One region of the Stenotrophomonas sp. YJH_SMC_73 genome, then DNA from elsewhere that is predicted to be linked to it. Evidence: predicted binding sites of a transcription regulator. Region 1 holds the regulator's gene; each other region holds the start of a gene.
The links. Region 1 encodes FliA, which starts transcription of late flagellar genes. Its sites were predicted from a motif close to TAAAGTTTNNCNNNCNNNGGCCGATAA; they were not measured.
Positions count from the first base shown of each region.

Region 1 (3,272 bases):
CTGGTCGAGCAGGGCTTCGAACTCATCTTCGCTGATCAGGCCGTCGTCGGCCTTCTTTGCCGGCGCCACCGCAGTCGGTGCGTTGCCACCGTGCAGCTGGTCGAGCAGCGCCTCGAACTCGTCGTCGGTGATCAGGTCGCCGGCACCGGCCGCCGGTGCGGCGGCAGCGGCGGCAGGCGCTGCTGCACCGCCATGCACGTCGAACTGGGCGATCAGGTCCGGCGGTGCATAGCCCGGCTCGGTGCCGGAAGACACGGCATCGAGCATCGACTGCAGGTAGTCCAGCGATTGCTGGGCGGCGTCGAAGTGATGGGCCTGCAGCACGGCCTGGCCGGCACGTGCAGCGCCCAGCGCCTCTTCAGCGGCGTGGCACAGCTCGACCATGGCGGTGACACCGAGGAAACCCGCGCCGCCCTTGAGCGTGTGGTAGCCCCGGAACACCGCGTTGAGCTGTTCGGTGTCCTGCGGTGCCTGCTCCAGCGACACCAGCTGTTCGCCGAGGCGATCCAGGATTTCCTGTGCCTCGATGATGAAATCGGCAGTGATGTCGTCGGATACCGCGCTCATGCTTACAGCCCCAGATCCGACAACAGGTCGTCGGCGTCGTTCTGCGAGACCGCGTGGCGGTCCAGTCCCTTCAGTGCCGGCCCGGCCAGTTCCGGGTCGGTGCGATGCTGTTCCGGCGGCAGGCCGAGCGCGCCGAAGCCTTCATGCACGCGGCGGACGATGCCGACCACGCGACGGATGATCTGCCCGGTCAGGTCCTGGTAGCTCTGGGTCAGGGCGATCTCGGTCAGGTTGTGGCGGATGCGCTCGAGCTGCACGTCCTGGCCTGGCTGCAGGCCTTCGGCGCGCAGCTGCTCGGTCAGGCTGCGGCATTCCTCGGCCAGGTCCAGGGTGCGGTGGGTAGCCTGTTCGGTCATCGCCACCACGTGGTCCAGACGTGCGCACGCATCGTCCAGTTCGCCGGCCTCGCTGGGCACGGTCGGCAGTTCGCCCAGGGCCTGCCCCAGCTCGCGGGCCAGCCGCGAGAGGCCGCTCATCATCGGCTGCGTGCGCAGCGCGACCAGTCCGTCGATGCGTTGCCGCCAGGCGGCTTCGTCACCGGACTCCAGGGCATCCAGGGCTTCCTGCAGGCGCAGGGCGAGGGCGTTCTTGTCGACCGTGGTATCCATCAGGCGCTGGCCGCCAGGCGTTCGAAGATCTTGCCCAGCTTCTCTTCCAGCGTCTGCGCGGTGAACGGCTTGATGATGTAGCCGTTCACGCCGTTCTGGGCCGCTTCGATGATCTGCTCGCGCTTGGCTTCGGCGGTGACCATCAGCACGGGCAGGGTCTTCAGCTTGGCGTCGGCTCGGATCGCCTTGAGCAGTTCGATGCCGGTCATCACCGGCATGTTCCAGTCGGTGACGACGAAATCGAAGGGCTGGCTCTGCAGCAGCGACAGCGCGGCATGCCCGTCCTCGGCTTCGGCGGTGTTGGTGAAGCCCAGATCGCCCAGCAGGTTCTTGACGATTCGACGCATGGTCGAGAAGTCGTCGACGATGAGGATGCGCATGTTCTTGTTCAAAGCAGAGTTCCTTTGTTGTTCATTCCGGGCGGCCGGGGGCAGTCGCCTCGGGGATGTTCATTCTTCCAGGCCGGCGTCGACGGCCTCGAAAATCTTCAGGCGGCCGCGCAGGCGCAGCACGGCCTGGCCATGGATCTGGCAGACCCGCGACTCGCTCACGCCGAGCACCGCGCCGATCTCCTTCAGGTTCAGCTCCTGCTCGTAGTACAGCGAGAGCACCAGCTGTTCGCGCTCGGGCAGGTGGCCGATGGCCTTGCCCAGCTCGCGACCGAACTCGCCGCGCTCCAGCACCTGTTGTGGAGTCGGGCCGCCCTGGGCGACGGTATCCAGTTCGCCCTGGTCTTCGATGCGCGACTCCAGGCTCAGCACCTGGCCACGTGCGGCGTCTTCCATCAGCCTCAGGTACTCGGGCAGCGGCATCTCCATCGCGGCGGCCACTTCGGTGGCGCTGGCGGCACGGCCCGTGCTCTGTTCCAGGCGGCGGATGGTGGCGGCGGCATCACGGGCACGGCGGTGCACCGAGCGCGGCACCCAGTCGCCACGGCGGATCTCGTCGATCATCGAGCCGCGGATGCGGATCGAGGCATAGGTCTCGAACGAGGCGCCCTGGTCGGCGTCGTAGCTGCGCGAGGCTTCGATCAGGCCCATCATGCCGGCCTGGATCAGATCATCGACTTCGACGCTGGCCGGCAGGCGCGCGGCCAGGTGGTGGGCGATGCGTCGCACCAGGTCCGAATGCTGGGCGATGACCTCGTTGGCCGCCGAGCGCTGGACTTCCCTGTACTGGTGGGCTGCGCCTTTCATGCGGCCACCCCACGCTGCTTGAGGATGCGTTCGAGGAAGAACTCGACGCCACCGCGCGGTTCGGTCGGTGCCTGCCAGCGCGCGGTGCGGCGTGCGATCTCGGTGATCGCCAGCGCCGACGGGCTGGATGGATAGGCCTTCACCACCGGCTGCTGGCGCTGCACCGACAGGCGCAGCCAGTCATCCTGCGGCACGCAGCCCAGGTAGTTCAGCGAGACATCGGCAAGGAACTTCTCGCAGACGCGGGTCAGCTTCTCGTACAGCACGCGGCCCTCGTTCGGGTCGCGCACCATGTTGGCCACCACCTGGATGCGGTCCACGCCGCGCTCGCGCGACAGCACCTTGATCAGTGCGTAGGCGTCGGTGATCGAGGCCGGTTCGTCACAGACCACCACCACGGTGTCCTGCGCGGCCTGGCAGAAGGTCAGCACGCCGTCGGTGATGCCGGCGGCGGTATCGACCACCATGATGTCCAGCTCGCGTTCCAGTTCGGAGAACACGTTGACCAGGCCGACATGCTCGGCCGGGGCAAGCTCGGCCATGTGCCGGCGGCCGGAAGCGGCCGGGACCACCAGCACGCCGTTCGGACCTTCGACGATGACGTCGTCCAGCGAGCAGCGGCCGGCCACCAGGTCGGCCAGCGTAAAGGTGGGGTTCAAGCCCAGGATCACGTCGATGTTGGCCAGGCCGAGGTCGGCGTCCAGCAGCAGCGTGCGCTTGCCCATGCCGGCCAGCGCCACCGCCAGGTTGGCGGACACATTCGTCTTGCCCACGCCGCCCTTGCCGCCGGTCACCGCGATGGTGCGCACAGGGCCGAGCGGCTCGCTGCGGGTGGCCGACAGCGGGAAGGTCTTGGTCAGCTTGGCGTACTCACGCGACGGCATGGTTCAACTCCGGGTTG
Region 1 is NZ_JCAFTJ010000016.1:27,399-30,670, reverse strand. It holds gene AC5P8R_RS20070 (chemotaxis protein CheA) at 1-567, opposite strand, end outside; gene AC5P8R_RS20065 (protein phosphatase CheZ) at 570-1,175, opposite strand; gene cheY (chemotaxis response regulator CheY) at 1,175-1,567, opposite strand; gene AC5P8R_RS20055 (RNA polymerase sigma factor FliA) at 1,625-2,371, opposite strand; gene AC5P8R_RS20050 (MinD/ParA family ATP-binding protein) at 2,368-3,255, opposite strand; gene flhF (flagellar biosynthesis GTPase FlhF) at 3,242-3,272, opposite strand, start outside.

Region 2 (3,272 bases), on a different contig from region 1:
AGCCCAGCGTCCAGATGTTCTCGGCGCTGCCCAGCGAGGTCGGGAAGCTCACTTCGCCATCCAGCTGGTAGTTGCGCAGGCGCGAGGTCGACCAGTCGGTGCCGTTGAAGCTGCCTTCCGGGCCACCGGCCAGGCCTTCATTGATGCGCGAGTTGTTGACCGCTTCCACCGCGGCGGTCACCCGCGAGGTCACGTCGCCCCAGCGGCCGCGATGGGTGATCGCGCCGGTGTTGCGGTACATGCGGTTGGTTTCCGCTTCGCCTTCGGCCAGCGCCGCCAGGTCAACGCCGGTCGAGGTACCGGTAGTGCTGACCGCGCGGTCACCGGCGTAGATGTTGCCCTGGCGGCTGGTGCCGGCTTCGAACTCCACCACCTGGTCGGTGGTGATGTCCCAGCGCAGCAACGCGTTGACGTCGCGGTTCTTGACACCCTCGCGGCCAGCCGGTGGCACCGCGTTCGGGTTGGTGGCGTACTGGCGGTTGAGGTCCAGTGAGTCGGCGTCGGTCTTGTTGAGGTTGCCGTACAGGCGGAACGACAGGGTGTCGGTCATCGGCCCGCTCAGCTGCAGGCCGACGCGCTCGCTGCCGCCTTCGGCGCTGTGCTCGGGCACCAGGCCATACAGGTCGACCGCTCCGGTCAGGTCGCCGGTCGGGCGCTTGGTGATGATGTTGACCACGCCGCCGGACGCACCGGAGCCATAGCGTGCCGCCGCAGGGCCGCGCAGCACTTCGATGCGCTCGATCATTTCCGCCGGCACCCAGTTGGTATCACCGCGGGTATTGCGCTCACCGCTACGGCCCATGCGCACGGCGTCACGCGCACCGATGCGCTTGCCGTCGACCAGGATCAGGGTGTTTTCCGGCCCCATGCCACGCAGGTCGATCTGGCGGTTGTTGCCGTACTGGCCCGAGGCGCTGTTGCCGGTGAGGTTGACGCCCGGCATGGTGCGCAGCAGTTCGGCGATGTCGTTGGCCGGCGGGCGCTTGGCGATGTCCTCGGCGGTGATGGTCGAGGTACCCAGTGCCTGGCGGGCAATCTGCGAAGCGGTGACATGCACCGTGTCGATATCGGTGGCGTCGGTTTCAGCCCGGGCGGTCAGGGCGCTTCCCGCCAGCAGGGCGGCAACGGCGAGCGCCAGCGGGCGCGGCGAAAGGACAACGGCAGGAGACATGATCTGGACCTTCTGGCAGGGCAACGGGGCCTCTGGCAAAGGGCTTGAGGCAACGACGAGGGGGAGGCGGAGCGTCGCTGCAGTCGCCTGCGGGCCGATCCGTGCGCGCATTCTCCCATCAATGCGAGTGATTCTCAAATGCGTTCACTCATTGCCGCCGCGGCGCCGACGTGCTTTGCGCGCCGTGCAACCCTGCATCGCGCATAAACTGACCGGCCAACCCGCCATCAACCGTGCGCCACCGCGGCCGATACCCGTGGTTTGCCGTACGCAGTCAGAGATCGACGTGGAACCACCCCAACTGGACGATGCCAGCCAACCGCTGGCCGAGGCCTGGCAGCACTGCCTGCAACAGGCCGGCCCTGCCGCCACCGCGCTGCTGCACGCCGCCGCCGCCGATGCCCCGCCGGCGCTGGCCCAACGCTTCTACGAAGTGCTGCTCCAGGACGGGCGTGCACGCCGCTTCCTGTCCCACGACCAGGTCAAGCAGCGCCTGCAGCCGGCCATGCAGCGCTGGCTGGTGCAGTTGCTGACCACCAATGCCGACGGTATTGCCGGCGCCGTTGCCTCGCAGCGGGTAATCGGCGATGTGCATGCCCGGGTCGGTATTCCGGTCGACCTGGTCACCCGCGGCGCGCGCGTGCTCAAGCACGAACTGTTCGTGCGCCTGCACGACGACGCGCCCGACAGTGCCACTGCGTTCGCCGCCATCGACTGCCTCAGCGCGATCATGGACATCGCCATGGAAGGCATGACCCTGGCCTATACCCATGCACGCGAGCGCTCGACCCGCGCCGATGCTGCGTACCGGCTGTTCTCGCTGGTGCAGAACGTCGGCACCGAACGCGAACGCCAGCGCGCACTGCTGCTGGACTGGGAGAACGCCCTGCTCTACGCGCTCGCTGGCCACGTACAGGCCAGCGACAGCGCCAGCCTGGCCACTTCCGAGTTCGGCCTGTGGTTCACCCACAAGGGCATCCCCAGCTTCGGCGAGAGCAGCGAGACCCGGCAGGTCGGCCAGCTGATGGCCCGCATCGACAGCAACCTGCAGCGGGCGAGCAACGATGCCCCGGCACAACGACTGGCGGTGCTGCCGGCCATCCGCGAGGACCTGGCCGCCATCCGCACCCTGATGACGCTGCTGTTCGAGCGCATCGGCGAGCTGGATGCCGGCAGCGATGCGCTGACCAACCTGCTCAACCGCCGCTTCCTGCCTACCGTGCTGCGCCGGGAGATCGAGCTGGCCACGCGCAACCGCACGCCGTTCTCGCTGCTGCTGCTCGACCTGGATCACTTCAAGGCGATCAACGACGGCCACGGCCACGACGCCGGGGACCGCGCGCTGCAGCACGTCGCCGGCCTGCTCGGCCAGCTGACCCGCGGCAGTGACTACCTGTTCCGCTATGGCGGCGAGGAGTTCGTGGTGGTGCTGGTCGCGGCCAGCGAATCACAGGCTGCGGTGATCGCCGAAAGCCTGCGGCGGCAGATCGCGCAGTCACCGGTGGCATTGGCCAACGGCCAGGTACTGGCACTGACCGCCAGCATCGGCGTAGCCGGCCATGACGGCCACCCGGACTACGAGCGGCTGATGGCACGGGCCGATGCGGCGATGTACGAGGCCAAGCGCAGCGGCCGCAACCGCGTGGTAGTGGCCAGCGCGGACCTTGAGGAAGCACCGGGACGGCGTGCACTGCAGCGATGACGACAGGACAGGTAGAGTCGACCGCTGGTCGACTATCGCACGCAGCGCGGGATTTTTCGCACGCGGGGCGAAGAGCAGTCGACTGACAGTCGACTCTACCGACAGTCGACTCTACCGGTTCGCCCGCCAGCCGATGCATTGGACGCCACCACCCGCCATGCTGCCCACCACAGCAGCGCCAGTGCCGCGATGCCTGCACCCAGCAGGCACACCGCAGGCCAGCCATGCCGGGCCTGCATCCAGGGCCCGGCAGCCGCACCGGCACCACTGCCCACTGCATAGAACAGCATGTACAACGCCACCAGGCGTCCATGCTGTTCTGCCGGTGCACGCAGCAGCAGCGCCTGGTTCGATACGTGCAGTGCCTGCCCACCGAGGTCGAGCACGATCACGCCCAGC
Region 2 is NZ_JCAFTJ010000004.1:21,345-24,616, reverse strand. It holds gene AC5P8R_RS07420 (TonB-dependent siderophore receptor) at 1-1,171, opposite strand, end outside; gene AC5P8R_RS07415 (GGDEF domain-containing protein) at 1,458-2,873, shown strand; gene AC5P8R_RS07410 (MFS transporter) at 2,969-3,272, opposite strand, start outside.
Region 2: AC5P8R_RS07415 (GGDEF domain-containing protein) is a predicted target of FliA. The motif match lies at 1,399-1,425, and genes of this name have one in related genera.

Region 3 (3,272 bases), on a different contig from region 1:
GAGGGCAAGGATGTTGGTCTGGAAGGCGATGCCGTCGATCAACTGGGTGATGTCGCCGATCCGTCGCGAGGCTTCGCTGATGCCATGCATGGTCGCGACCACCTGGCCGACCGCCTCGCCACCCCGCTGGGCCACCGCCGCCGCGCCCTGCACCAGTGCATCGGCGCGGCCTGCGGCATCGGCGTTGCGGCCGACGGTATCGGTCAGCTCCTGCATCGACGCCGCGGTCTCTTCCAGGTTGGCGGCCTGCTGCTCGGTGCGCCGCGACAGATCGTGATGGCCGGCGACGATCTCGCCAACGCCGGTATCCAGGCCGGAGGTGGCCTGCTGGATGCGGGTGACGATGCGGCCCAGCTGCGCGACGGTGGCATTGGCATCGTCGCGCATGCGCGCGAACACGCCCTGCAGGTCCCCCTCCATGCGCACGCTGAGGTCGCCGCGGGCCAGCGCAGCCAGCAGTGCCTGCAGGTCACCAAGGTTGGTTTCAAAGGTGGCCAGCAGGCGGTTGATGCTGGTCGACAAGGTGCGCACGAAGCCCTGCTTGCCCTCCAGCACGATACGGCCATGCAGGTCGCCGCGTGCTGCAGCATCGACCAGGGCAGCGACCTCGGTTTCCAGCAGCGTCTCCAGCGCACGACTGCGCCACTCCACCGCTACGCCGAGGAACTGCCCTTCGTCGATGATGGGGTTGGCAATCAGCTGGTAGCGCACGCCGGCATGGCCGATCTCGCGCTCCTCGCGCTGGCGCGCGGCGGCCAGGCTGGCCAGCGCCGGATGCAGGCCCACGGCATCGCTGCCCACCAGATCTTCGGCCTCGCGCTCGAGTTGCTGCAGCAGTGCCGGATTGACGTAGGCCACCTGGCCCTCGGCATCGATCACCATCAGCCCGGTCTGCGCACTGTCCAATGCCTGCCGCACACGGGTGTTGCCGCGCGCCACGGCACGCTCGGCCTCGATGCGCGCGCGCAGGCGCTGCTGCATGTCGACCAGGCGCTGCGCCAGCTGGCCGATTTCATCGTTGGCGTTGTAGACACGCAGGGTGGTGTCGAGTCGGTCGTCGGCGACGTCGCTGGCGAAGCGCAGGGTGTCCTGGATCGGCTGGCGCACCGCACGCCGCACCAGCACCAGGCTGGTGATCAACACACCGGCGACCAGCAGCAGGGTCACCGCGAACAGCACGCTCATGGTGCGTGCGCCGGCCTGCTGGCGCGCCTGTGCCTTGGCCAGCGCCGCCACCTGGGCCTGCTGGAAGGCGGCCAGCGCCGGCGCCACGCCGGCGGCGGTATCCAGCAGCGATTGCGCCTCTACATCCAGGCCCACGCGGGCGGCGGTATAGCCCAGCAATGCGGCCTGATAGGCCTCCATGCCGTTACGAAGGGCATCCTGCGCATCGGTCGGCAGGCCCACCAGTGCGAGATCGAACGGCAGCTTTTCTTCGCTCGCACGGTCGGCATGGGTGGAGTCGCCATCGAGCAGCAGCAGTGCCTCCTGTCGGCGCATCTTCTGCAGGGACAACGCCAACGAAGGCCGCTGCAACGCATCCACCTGCGCCTGCAGGGCGTCGGCGGCCTGCTGCAATTGCGCGGCGAGGCCGGCATCGCCACGACCCATCTCATCGACGCGTTCGAACAGGGCGGCCACACCCTGCGAGAACGCGCCGGCGGCTTCGGTCAGTGCCTGCAGCGCCTCGCGCCGGCCGGGATCCATCGGCATCGCGCGCAGCGCCTGAAGATCGGCCTGGAGCGCCTTCTGCGTCGCCAGCAGCTGCGCGCGGTCGGCATCGTCGAAACTACGTGCATACTGGGTCTGCAGACGACGCGCCTCGGCCACCCGCGTGGCCACGCTCGCGGCCAGATCGCTGCCGTGCTGGTAGCTGGCCTGGCTGCGCGCCGCCTGCGTGCTGGCATGGCCGGTCCAGGCGTAGACGGCGGCGATCGCGATCAGGCCCAGCCCACAGACCCACAGGGTCGCCTTGAGCTTGCTGGCCACACTGAGCCGATGCGGCTGCAGCCACAGCAGCAGGCCGGGGGACGCCGAGCGCAGTGCGGCAAGCCGCATGCGCAGGGACCGGAGGTGGGGGACGACGGCCGACATGACAGGCTCCAGGCGGAAGGACGCACCTGTATCGGCGGGAAATGGCGCGACTTTAGGGCGCTCCTGGTTCACTCCCACCGATTGCTGGCGGACGCGGCCTTTGTACCCGGCACAGGCGACGGGGGGATGACACCCGCGCAATGCTTGACCTCAACCCCGGTTGGGAGAGCACAGTAGATCTCCCTCCCCCGCCCGGCGCGCGCATGACGACGCTCGATGTCCCCCGCTACCTGCAACGCCTGAAGCTGGATGCACCGCCACCGCTGACGCTGGCGGGCCTGACCCTGCTGCAGCAGCGCCACAACGCACTGCTTCCGTTCGAAACCCTCAGCTGCCTGCTGCGCGATGCAGTACCGATCGACCTGGACAGCGTGCAGCGCAAGCTGCTCGACGACCGTCGTGGCGGCTACTGCTTCGAACTCAACGGCGGCCTGCTGGCACTGCTGCAGGCGCTGGGCTTCGATGCACAGCCGTTGAGCGCGCGCGTGCTGCTGGCCGCCCAGGACGGCGAACTGACCGCACGCACCCACCTGCTGCTGCGCGTGCAGGTGGACGGCGATGACTGGCTGGTGGATGCCGGTTTCGGCAGCCTGACCCCGACCGTGCCGCTGCGGCTGCATGATCCGCAGCCGCAGGCCACGCCCCACGAGCGCTTCCTGTTGCAGCGCCTGCCCGGCGAGGGGGATTTCGTGCTGTCCGCCGAGTCCGGCGATGGCTGGCGGGCGATGTATCGCTTCGACCTGCACGCGCCGGCACCGATCGACAACGTCGTGGGCAACTGGTACGTGTGCACCCATCCCGATTCCAGTTTCCCCGGCCAGCTGCGCGCATCCCTGACCGGGCCGGACTGGCGACGCACCATCGGCAGTGGCAACTACACCGAGTACCGTTCCGGCCAGGCACCGGACAAGCGTCCGCTGCGCGATGTGGGCGACGTGCGCGAGGTGTTGCAGCAGCGCTTCGGCATGCAGCTGCCGGACGACCCACGGCTGGACCCGGCGATCAACGACTGGCTGCAGCGCTCGCGCGCCGCGCCCTTGTAGAGCCGAGCCCATGCTCGGCTGCTGTTGGCCCAGCCGCTCCAGCTCAGCCGAGCATGGGCTCGGCCCTACAGAATCACGCGCGCCTGCAGCGCAATGCGATTGCCTTCGCTGTCGGCGATCTCGGCCACGCGCCAG
Region 3 is NZ_JCAFTJ010000001.1:75,320-78,591, reverse strand. It holds gene AC5P8R_RS00390 (methyl-accepting chemotaxis protein) at 1-2,094, opposite strand, end outside; gene AC5P8R_RS00385 (arylamine N-acetyltransferase family protein) at 2,298-3,137, shown strand; gene AC5P8R_RS00380 (VOC family protein) at 3,203-3,272, opposite strand, start outside.
Region 3: AC5P8R_RS00390 (methyl-accepting chemotaxis protein) is a predicted target of FliA. The motif match lies at 2,123-2,149, and genes of this name have one in related genera.